3 regions of the Bacillus sp. 3255 genome follow, and region 2 is predicted to be linked to each of the others. Evidence: a T-box and tRNA genes for the amino acid it is inferred to sense, from the RefSeq annotation. Region 2 holds a T-box; the other regions hold tRNA genes.
What was found. The T-box of region 2 lies ahead of J2X61_RS21915 (arginine--tRNA ligase). A T-box ahead of a tRNA ligase gene usually reads a tRNA of that ligase, here a tRNA-Arg.

Region 1 (3,275 bases), on a different contig from region 2:
ATTAACAAATTGTATTTATTTCAAAACGCATCTAATACAAGCCTACGTTATGATGTCTCGCTTACACATGTTTCATAATCTCAATGGCTGCCGCTTCATCGGTGACCAGCACATGCTCTTGGCCATGCCGGAGTACAGAAGCGATCGCTTCTCCTTTGCTCTTGCCCCCAGCCACGCCGATGACGACTTCCGTCCGCTGCAGATCCTCCAAGCGCAATCCAACCGTAGGCATCTTGTGCACGACATTTCCTTGGCGGTCAAAATAATATCCGAACGCCTCCGCCAAAGCACCGTCTGCCTGCAAGCTGCGCGTCGTGTCGGCATCCACCTTACGCCTTCGAGCCATGACCATAGCATCTCCGATACCGTGTATTACGATGCGACAACTCCGCACGGCGTCAACAACTTCCTTAATCTGCGGATCTTGGATTAGCGTCTGGTACGCTTCCTCACCCAGATGATCCGGCACATGAAGCAGCCTGTATTTCCCGCCTGTCTTCTTGGCCATAATGGAAGCGATGGTGTTCGCCTGCATATCCACGCTTTCGCCAAGTCCTCCCCGGGCCGGTACGAACCAGTTGCCCTTCATGGACGAGGATATCGCCAAATTGTTCGCAATCTGCGCCATGGTCGAACCGCCGGTAACGGCTATAATATCGCCCTTGGCCACGTATTTCCGCAAGGCTGCTGCTCCTGCGCGTCCAAGCTCCTTCTTCGTGAAGACCGAAGTGTCCGTATCGCCCGGAACGACGATGACTTGCTTGAGGCCGAACGCCTTCTCGATGCTTTCCTCCAGATCCGTCAGTCCGAAAGCAATCTTGACGATCGGCTGCATATCTTCCAGCAGCTGACGACCGGTCTCGCTAATCTTCATCCCTGAGGCATCTGATTCCAGAAGTCCTAGCTCCTTCAGGAATTCGACTTCACCGCGGAGCACCCGCTCCGTCATGTCGAGCGAAGAAGCTAGCGTTCTGCGTCCGACTACACCGGAGACCAAGATATGATGGAGAATGGAGTACCGCTTCTTCATGATGTCCATGAGATCCGGCAAGAGCTTTTTCTGAATGTCAAGAATTTCTCTCATATGACGACCTCTGACGCTCCTGATTCCGTGATGGACGTTTTATGTCCCGGGTCTACATTTTGTGTCCCACCCGGGTAAAAAAAATTGGCCTTGCTCGTTTTTTATTATAACCAATATCGGCAGAACATTCAACAATTGTTCATATAATTTTCTGAAAAATGTGCGAATCAGGGAATGTCTTGCTTTTTGCGCGGAGGTGACATATAATAACCCTTGCTTCGCTTTTTTTAATTCTTGTGCGCCCGTGGTCCAATGGATATGACGTAGGCCTCCGAAGCCTGAGATAAAGGTTCGATTCCTTTCGGGCGCGTACTAGTGTGAATAACGCGTATTACAGCAGAATAAGCACAAACACAAGAGAAATCAGTCGGTCGACTGATTTTTTTTGATGTTAGTTTGACCTTTCTTGACCTTTGGATGTTTTTTCGTTATCATACTTGTAGATACTGTAAAAAGTATGCACCAGAATTAATCATTTAAACCATGTACCCACCCAAGGAGGTCATTCTCATGAGTTTTATCCCTATGGTCGTCGAACAGGACGCGCGCGGTGAAAGAGGATATGACATTTACTCACGCTTGCTGAAGGACCGCATTATTTTCTTAGGCACGGGCGTTAACGATGTCGTGGCGAATTCCATCATTGCTCAGTTACTTTTCTTGGCCGCCCAAGATCCTGATAAAGATATCTCGTTATATATCAACAGCCCTGGCGGTTCCATTACTGCCGGCATGGCGATCTATGACACCATGCAGTTCATCAAGCCGGACGTGTCCACTATCTGTGTTGGTATGGCCGCTTCCATGGGCGCTTTCCTGCTGACGGCAGGAGCCAAAGGCAAGCGCTATGCGCTGCCGAACAGTGAAGTCATGATTCACCAGCCGCTTGGCGGCGCTGAAGGCCAGGCCTCCGACATCGAAATTCGCGCGAAGCGCATTTTAAAGATGAGAGACAACCTGAACAAAATCCTCGCAGAGCGCACAGGACAAACGTTCGAGCGCATCGAGAAGGATACGGACCGCGACAATTTCATGAGCGCTGCGGAAGCGATGGAATACGGACTTATCGATAAAGTCATCGAGCGCGTCTAACCCATACGAAGTGAAGAAACCAGCCTGCAAAGCCGCTCCTGCGAGCGGCTTTGCGGCTGGTTTTTTGCTGTTCGCGGATGGATAACGTAACGGGAATATCTCCCGTTATTCTTCAATCCATCGCGGTCTCCAGCTTGATTAACTGGAAATCATCACGTTAATTTCCAAGAAACTCTCCCATTTCTGCGGCGTGACGGCAAATTAACGGGAGAATTTCCTGTAACCCCCCTTCAACTGGGGCATAACGCAGGAATTAACATGATAAATTCCCGGTAATTGATTCCGTCAAGCCTTCAGCCTTACGCTCCCCCTCGGGCTGCCATAGGTTCTCCGCGGAATGCCTCTCTGCGCAAGCCCTCTGCCAGCCGCCAGCTGCCTGCTCCAAAACAAACAAGAGCCCCAGAGACTCCCCGGCGAAATCATGCGATTCCGCCAGCGGGAGCACTCCTGGGCTCTTCTTTTTACTTCTTATCTTCCAACGGGTAGAAGATCAAATCGATCGGGAACGCCGATCCCGCCGGAGGCGTGAACTCGATATCGAGCGCATCTTCCGTGCCGGTCGTGCGCGCCAGCACTTGCATGCCGTCGAACGCTGTAATTACGCCGGACCACGGCACCGGCATGATCTCGCCGTTAATTTTGAACGGCCCTTTGAACACGCCGCCTCTAGCCATCATCATAACCGCCATTTTGCGCGGCTTATCGGCATGAATCTTATAAACGACGCCGTAGTTTCCGCCGTTCTCCACATTCTGCTTCCGCATCACATCATAGCCTTTGACGAACGGATCCGTCTTATTATCACCTATGGTGAGCACGGAAGTCTTCGTGAAGCTTGCCGCATCGATATCCCACTTAAGCTCCGATATCGGGAACGTCCCGCGCACATGGCCGTTGAACGCCAAGTACGGAAGCTCCTTCACCGTCGACGTCATAAGCCTTTGATCGGTTACACCGAAGGTGATTTGCAGCTCACCATCCGTTTCCACATCGTAGAACAGATTCACGCCTTGCCCCGGATAGAAATCAGGGAGCTTCGAGTAAATATACGTTTCGTGCGGAGGAACCGTCAACTGATCCGTGTACACATTGTTCATCA
Region 2 (3,275 bases):
CCAACATTGCTGCTGTCGATGTTCGTTCTCACTTTTATAACCGAGTCGTACTGGTATTATGTGGCCAATGGCTTCTTCTTTCTGCTAGTCCTGCTGGCTCTGGCGGTCAGCAAACAGCTGCAAATCAGATGGGTGTTCGCTTGGTCGATGGGCTTCTGGACAGCGTTCCTTGTGTACAAATATTACGATCTCGCCTGGAAGCTGCTGCACAAGTCGTTCACCTTCGCGATACTAGGCATTCTGATTCTCGCCTTCACCGTATGGTACGAGAAGAAGCACGCTGAGGCGGCGGCGGAACCCGCTGCGAAGACCGACTATGCGGCGAACCGCCTTGTGATCGCCGTGCTGGTCGTGCTGCAAATTGCCGCGATGTCGCTGCAGATCGGCAAAAGCGAGTGGCTGCTCGCAAGCGGCCAGCAGATCCGCTTGCAGCTGGAGCCGCTCGACCCGCGCTCGCTGATCCAAGGCGATTATGTGCGCTTGCGGTACACGATTTCGGAGCCGCCTATTTTTGGCGACAGGCCGGAGGAGGCCGCCTCCAAACGCATTACGGTCGTGCTGGCTCCGAATGCAGCCACGGGCGTTTATGAGTTCAGCCGCGTTTATAAGAAGGGGGAGCCGCTGGCGGCAGGTGAAGTTCGTTTGAACGGCAAACGGACCGGCTTCGAAACCGTGGAATACGGCATCGAGCACTATTTCATCCCAGAAGGAACCGGCAGCGATTACGAACGGCAGGCGAAGTTCGCCGAAGTGAAGGTTTCCAAGAACGGCGATGCCATTCTGGAGCGGCTGATCTTGCAGCAGACGGTTGTTCAATAGCGCATAGTGTGATAAAATTACCCGATCTTGGCATGTTGTTAGAAAGGGGAAGCATTTCGCATGTGGCTTATGTACTCCGTGCTTGCGGCTCTAAGCTTCGGGCTCCGGGGCATCCTCTATCACTGGACCAGCCAGCAATCGCTGAATCGGAATGTGCTGCTCTGCGGCACATTTTTCATGGGCGCTCTGATCAGCGGTATCAGCGCTTTTCTTCTGCATCAGGATTGGACGGTTTCGGCGCTGATCGGCGTTCAGATGGGGCTGTTTTCCTTCGGAGCTAACGCAAGTATGTTCAAAGGCTTTGCCGTAGGGAAAGCCTCGCTCGTGGCCATCCTCACGGGATTGCCATCCGTCGTCGTCGTCTTCGTCGCCTACCTGATCTGGGACGAACGGCTGAATATGCTGCAGTTTGCAGCCTTCGTCATCATTGTCATCGGCATCCTCGTCGTCCGATATTCCAATGAAATCACGATGAAGAATTTGCAAGGGGCCGGATGGGGAGCGCTGGCGCTGCTGCTCTTCGCCGGTAACGATCTCTCGGGCAAATGGACGACGCTCGTATCCGCTCCGCTGTTTCCGACGCTGTTCTGCATGTTCGCCACAGGCACCGTATGTTTCGGACTATGGTGGTTGAAGGACCAGTCGGCACGGGAACCCGGAAAGGAAGTGGCGATCTCCTCTGCGAAATGGTCGGAGCAGCGCACATTTCTGTTCGGGATGCTCGTGGGGATAACGAATGTGGTCGGCATGATCTTCATCCTGCATGGCTTTGAACATGGCAAGGCGGGCCTTGTATCCGCCGTCGTTGCACTAAACGTGCTAATCGTACTGCTGTACACGCGATTTATATTGAAGGACAGGTTTTCCAGGCTGGAGCAGTCCGGGCTGGCGCTTGCTTTTATCGGAATTGTGATGATGAAGTTGGTTGCTTCTTGACAAACGGCACTTATTGCAGTAATATTCAGTCAATTCATAACTTGATAGTGAACATTGAGGAACAGGACAGTAGTTCTTGTCGGACAGTCGCAGCGAGCCGGGATTGGTGGGAACCGGTACGAATGTCAGGAACGAAGCGGACCTGGGAGATGGTCTCCCGAACTGGTGAGTAGGGGGATCCGGCGCATGCCGTTATCTTAGGAGGGGTTAAATCCGGACATCATCCGCAGATTTAACACTTAGAGTGGTACCGCGGGAATGAAACAGCTCTCGTCTCTTATTAGAGACGGGGGCTTTTTGTATTTATTCGAGAGAGGGAGGGTTTATCCATGATTCAACAGCTTATCCTTGCAGAACTGGAGGGGCATGTCGAAGCGCTGCTCGCTGCCTATGCCGCCGAACGCCCGGCACAATTGAAGATCTTGACCGAGCATCCCGCACATCCCGAGCATGGAGACTACAGCTCCAATATTGCTATGCAATTGGCCAAGATCGTACGCAGATCACCGCTGCAAATCGCCGGGGAGCTGCAAAGCCGCATCGAAGAAGGCGGTTCGGTGCAGGGCTTGTTCCGCAAGGTAGCTGCCGTGGCTCCCGGATTTCTGAATTTCTATATCGATTGGAACGTATGGGCTTCCGGCGCTTATCAGACGGAGGATAAGCAGCGTATGCGTCGCGAGCAAACGAAGGTGCTGGTGGAGCATACCTCGATCAATCCGAACAAAGCGGCGCATGTGGGCCATCTGCGTAATTCCTGTATCGGGGATACGCTCACTCGCATGCTGTCTCATGCGGGCTATCAGGTGGAGGTGCACAACTACATCGACGACCTTGGCAATCAGCTGGCGGATACGGTGGTAGGCATTCTTCATACGCAATCCGAAGGAGCGTTTCTGCGTTTCGGCGATTTCTGTTGGGAAACGTACGCGAAGGTGAATCAGGCTTATAAAGCGCAGCCGGAGCTGGCGGAGCAGCGCGCTGTCGTGCTGCACGCGATTGAGAGCGGTACATCCAATCTGGCTTGGATGGGCGCTCTGGTGGCGGAACGGATCGTCCGCGAGCAGTTGGAGGAAATGAAGCAGTTCGGTATCAACTACGATGTGCTGGTCTGGGAGAGCTCCATCGTTCGCGCCGGATTCTGGGATACGACGTTCGAGCTGTTAAACCGAACGAACATGTTCCACAAAGTGACGGAAGGGAAGCTGGCCGGCTGCTGGGTGCTCAAACAGGCGGAGGACAGCGCGGATGCGTCAACGGATAGCCAAGACTTTCAGGGAGATAAGGTGCTCGTGCGTTCTAACGGCATTCTGACCTATACGGCCAAGGACATCGCTTATCATCTGTGGAAGTTCGGACTGCTCGAGAATGACTTTGTCTATAAAAAATGGGAAGACGGACTTTGGTCCACAGCAGCCGAGGGCCGTAAAAAACCGATCGGGCACGCGGATATGGTCATTAACGTTATCGACTATCGCCAGCAATATCCGCAGGAGATGGTGAAGCTCGCGCTGGAGGTGCTG
Region 3 (3,275 bases), on a different contig from region 2:
TGCGAGATCCAGGTGCCGGAAGCATCCGGTCCGCGCAAATGGAGCGTTTCCGTCATATTTTCTAGAATGGACGGGTACCCGGTCAAGTCTTTCCGCCAATCTATCCAACCCGTTATTCCGCACATAGACGTTCCTTCCTTTCTTTATGAAGAGAGCATAATGATAAAAGGTATGCGGAATGGTGGCATATAATGTCTGTCCGAACGTCGAGGGGGGTCGACTTTTCAGACGGATTTTGTGTTTTTAGATGAAGCCTGTTACAATTAATCCAATTCTTACTTACTAAAGGCAAAGGTGATGACGATGAAAAAGAAGCATTCCAAAGCGCAGATTGATTATCTGGCAGCCAGAGAGCATTTTTTACAAATCAGTAATCAAGCGGATAAACGCATTAATGAGTTGAAAGAGGCTGGCAAAGAAATCGGTCAAGCCGAGTTGGAAGAAGTGATCGAGCGCGTCGGCTTGCACCGTGCCTATAATGAGCTGACCCAAGCCGAGAACGTTCTCATCAACTGGACGCAAACCGCCATCAAATCGGAGCCTGCTTTTATCGAGCAACGCAGTCAGATCGAGGAGCTTTATGAGAAAGCCAAAGTGGATGCCGAATCCAGAGGAGCTCTTCTTAATTTAGCTATGCGTTTAAATTTAGAGCTTGCGTGACATGCTAAAAGGGTAGTGCCATTCTTTCTTCAGGAGGCGAATGCTCATGGATAGCCATTTCATCAGCAAGCTGCACGACAAGCAGAGGAAAGCCGCGAAGAATTTCAGGACTCAAGGTGACGGTCGACCGGGCAGTAACTTGCCTAACAACAAGCACTAACGTCTAATGGCACCACCGGGAGCCCGCAGAGAAGTTTCTCTGCGGGCTTTTGTTATGCTCGGGTATTTTCGGGTGTGGTGTTAACGAACCCAGACCCGAACTGAGCCTGGCCCGAACCGAGCCTAGGCCCTGGTCTCCCCTACCGGCCTAACGGACACAGCGGCGCTTATTTTGCCAAATATCGCCGACTGGTAATTGTAACGGACACCAGTGCCCCTATTTGCCCCATTTTGAAGGAAACATCCCCCGAAATAGGCAAATAAGAGCGCTGGTGTCCGTTAGAAGCGAGGAGGGGGCATTATCGCGGCAATAACGGCGCTGGTGTCCGTTAGCCCGGCATAAAGTGGTTATTTCATACAGCATATTAGCTCCGCTGTAGCTCCATACTAGTAGAGTGATCAATTCACTTCTAGGAGGAATCATTCATATGGGTGGTAAAGGGAAAAGCATGAAGCAGAAAATACAAAGCACCATCGATCATTCCAAGCAATCGTCGCGGATTCAGTCTAACCTGGACTCTACGGAGCCAGGCCATTTGCCCCCGAACCGGCCGCACGTGTAATGCCGAAAAGGAGCCTCCCCGCTCGAGGGGAAGCTCCTTTTTATTTTCTCTTTTGTAGGACCTCCAAAAACTCTCGACTGGCGCTATTGATGAATTCTAGCAGTTCCCGAATTCATAGATAGGCGACCCAAAGGGAGCCATAAAAAGCACATCCGAGTTAGTCAGAATAACGCACTTATAATAGAAGAGAAAAAATAAAAGACCACGATTTCTCGTGGTCTCTTCGTCTTGCAGAACGTCCCAGGAGGGATTCGAACCCCCGACCGTACGCTTAGAAGGCGTATGCTCTATCCTGCTGAGCTACTGGGACATAGATCACTTCTTACCGCCCGGCACGTGGCTGTTTGGCGAAGCAAGAGTAATACTATCACATCGTTTTATGGGAAGTCAACCCTTCTTATAAAATTATTTTGCATTCGTGGAAACAATCAAGTAAACTGTCACCAGCGAGAACAAGATCTTGAGGTGATCCACATAACTGAAGCATCGATGAACAATGTGATTCTTTTTCCGAAAACCATACAGTATTACGAGGATGAACTGACCCGCTTTCTACATAAGGAGCAGTATAGCGACGCTCTCCAGCTGTTGACTTTTCTGCTGCAATTTCCGGGAATCGATCCGCTCAAAGCGGAACAATGGGGGGCGCTGCTCGTTTGGCTGCAAACGATGTTTCCCGAGACGATGTTCCCGGATCAGGTGCCGTCCGAGGAAGATTTGGAGGCGGAAGAGGATTTGCTGCGCCAGTACATTCATGAGAAAGCAGCCGATGACGGTGCTTACGCACAGAAACTGATCCAGTCCCTCCGAGAAGGAACATTAGAACAACAAGTGAGCTCTCTGGAGCAGTTGAGCTTCATCGACCGGCCGGAAATTGGCGCAGCCATTAAAGAATGGCTGTACGAGAGACCGCGGCATCCGCACATTCAATTCAAGGCGTTGCAGGCGCTGAAGCAGCTTGGGGAACAGGGAATCGTGGAATTCCCCAAGAATGGAACCCGGATTGCTGTAGATATTGAGGAGACTCCGCTGTGCCCGGAGGAATTTCCAATGCAAATCCGTGATATGATTCGCAGAGTAGGGGACATTAGTGAAATAAACCAACCCGATTTTGTTTATTTTGCAAAACAGATGTGGCAGGAATTTCTGGCCTATGCTTACGGAACGTCGCTGTATACGGATTTGGTGCGGACGGAGGAAGGGGCCGTCGACATCTGGGCATCCGCGCTGCACGTGGTTCTTCAAGAGCAGCTGTTCGGATCCGTGGACCGGGAGGAACTGCTTGATACCTACGGAATTGTGGATTCAATGTCACTTCCGTGGAAGCGCGCACACCTTGTCCTGCAAGCGTTTGTGAAGCAGTTTGACCCTGATTCATCAAAGTGAGTAGGCGCGCCTTGAAATGAATTTGTTATATGTTATAATAGAATGGTTATAATGAGCGTAACGTGAAAACTATGTCATCGTACATTTTTGGAAGGGGAAAGCATAAAATGAAAGCAAGTTGGGAAAAAATAGAGAAGAACGTAGGCGTTCTTGAAGTGGAAGTTGGCGCTGAGCGCGTCGCAGATGCACTTGATAAAGCATTCAAAAAAGTATCCGCGAAAGTGAATGTTCCAGGATTCCGTAAAGGTAAAGTGCCGCGTTCGATCTTTGAAGCTAAATTTGGCGTTGAAAGCCTGTACCAAGATGCACTGGACATCATTTTGCCAGAAGTATACGTACAAGCGATTGAAGAAGTCAAAATCGAGCCGGTTGACCGTCCGGAAGTTGACGTTGAGCAATTCGGCAAAGGACAAGCTCTGAAATTCAAAGCGAAAGTTACAGTGAAGCCGGAAGTTACACTCGGCGACTACAAAGGCATCGAAGTTGAAACTGCAGATGCGAATGTAA

Region 1: it has a tRNA-Arg gene. The T-box ahead of J2X61_RS21915 (arginine--tRNA ligase) is inferred to sense a tRNA for this amino acid. The anticodon was not compared.
Region 3: it has a tRNA-Arg gene. The T-box ahead of J2X61_RS21915 (arginine--tRNA ligase) is inferred to sense a tRNA for this amino acid. The anticodon was not compared.

The regions. Positions count from the first base shown of each region.
Region 1 covers NZ_JAVDUS010000016.1:181,726-185,000, forward strand. Annotated here, with positions in the region: gene J2X61_RS23435 (sugar-binding transcriptional regulator) at 62-1,084, opposite strand; tRNA gene J2X61_RS23440 (tRNA-Arg) at 1,323-1,394, shown strand; gene clpP (ATP-dependent Clp endopeptidase proteolytic subunit ClpP) at 1,595-2,176, shown strand; gene J2X61_RS23450 (stalk domain-containing protein) at 2,638-3,275, opposite strand, start outside.
Region 2 covers NZ_JAVDUS010000015.1:123,401-126,675, forward strand. Annotated here, with positions in the region: gene J2X61_RS21905 (GDYXXLXY domain-containing protein) at 1-819, shown strand, start outside; gene J2X61_RS21910 (EamA family transporter) at 880-1,755, shown strand; T-box leader at 1,804-2,036, shown strand; gene J2X61_RS21915 (arginine--tRNA ligase) at 2,085-3,275, shown strand, end outside.
Region 3 covers NZ_JAVDUS010000029.1:37,971-41,245, forward strand. Annotated here, with positions in the region: gene asnB (asparagine synthase (glutamine-hydrolyzing)) at 1-125, opposite strand, end outside; gene J2X61_RS33030 (hypothetical protein) at 304-660, shown strand; gene J2X61_RS33035 (DUF4023 family protein) at 707-820, shown strand; gene J2X61_RS33040 (hypothetical protein) at 1,248-1,382, shown strand; tRNA gene J2X61_RS33045 (tRNA-Arg) at 1,619-1,692, opposite strand; gene J2X61_RS33050 (hypothetical protein) at 1,872-2,768, shown strand; gene tig (trigger factor) at 2,876-3,275, shown strand, end outside.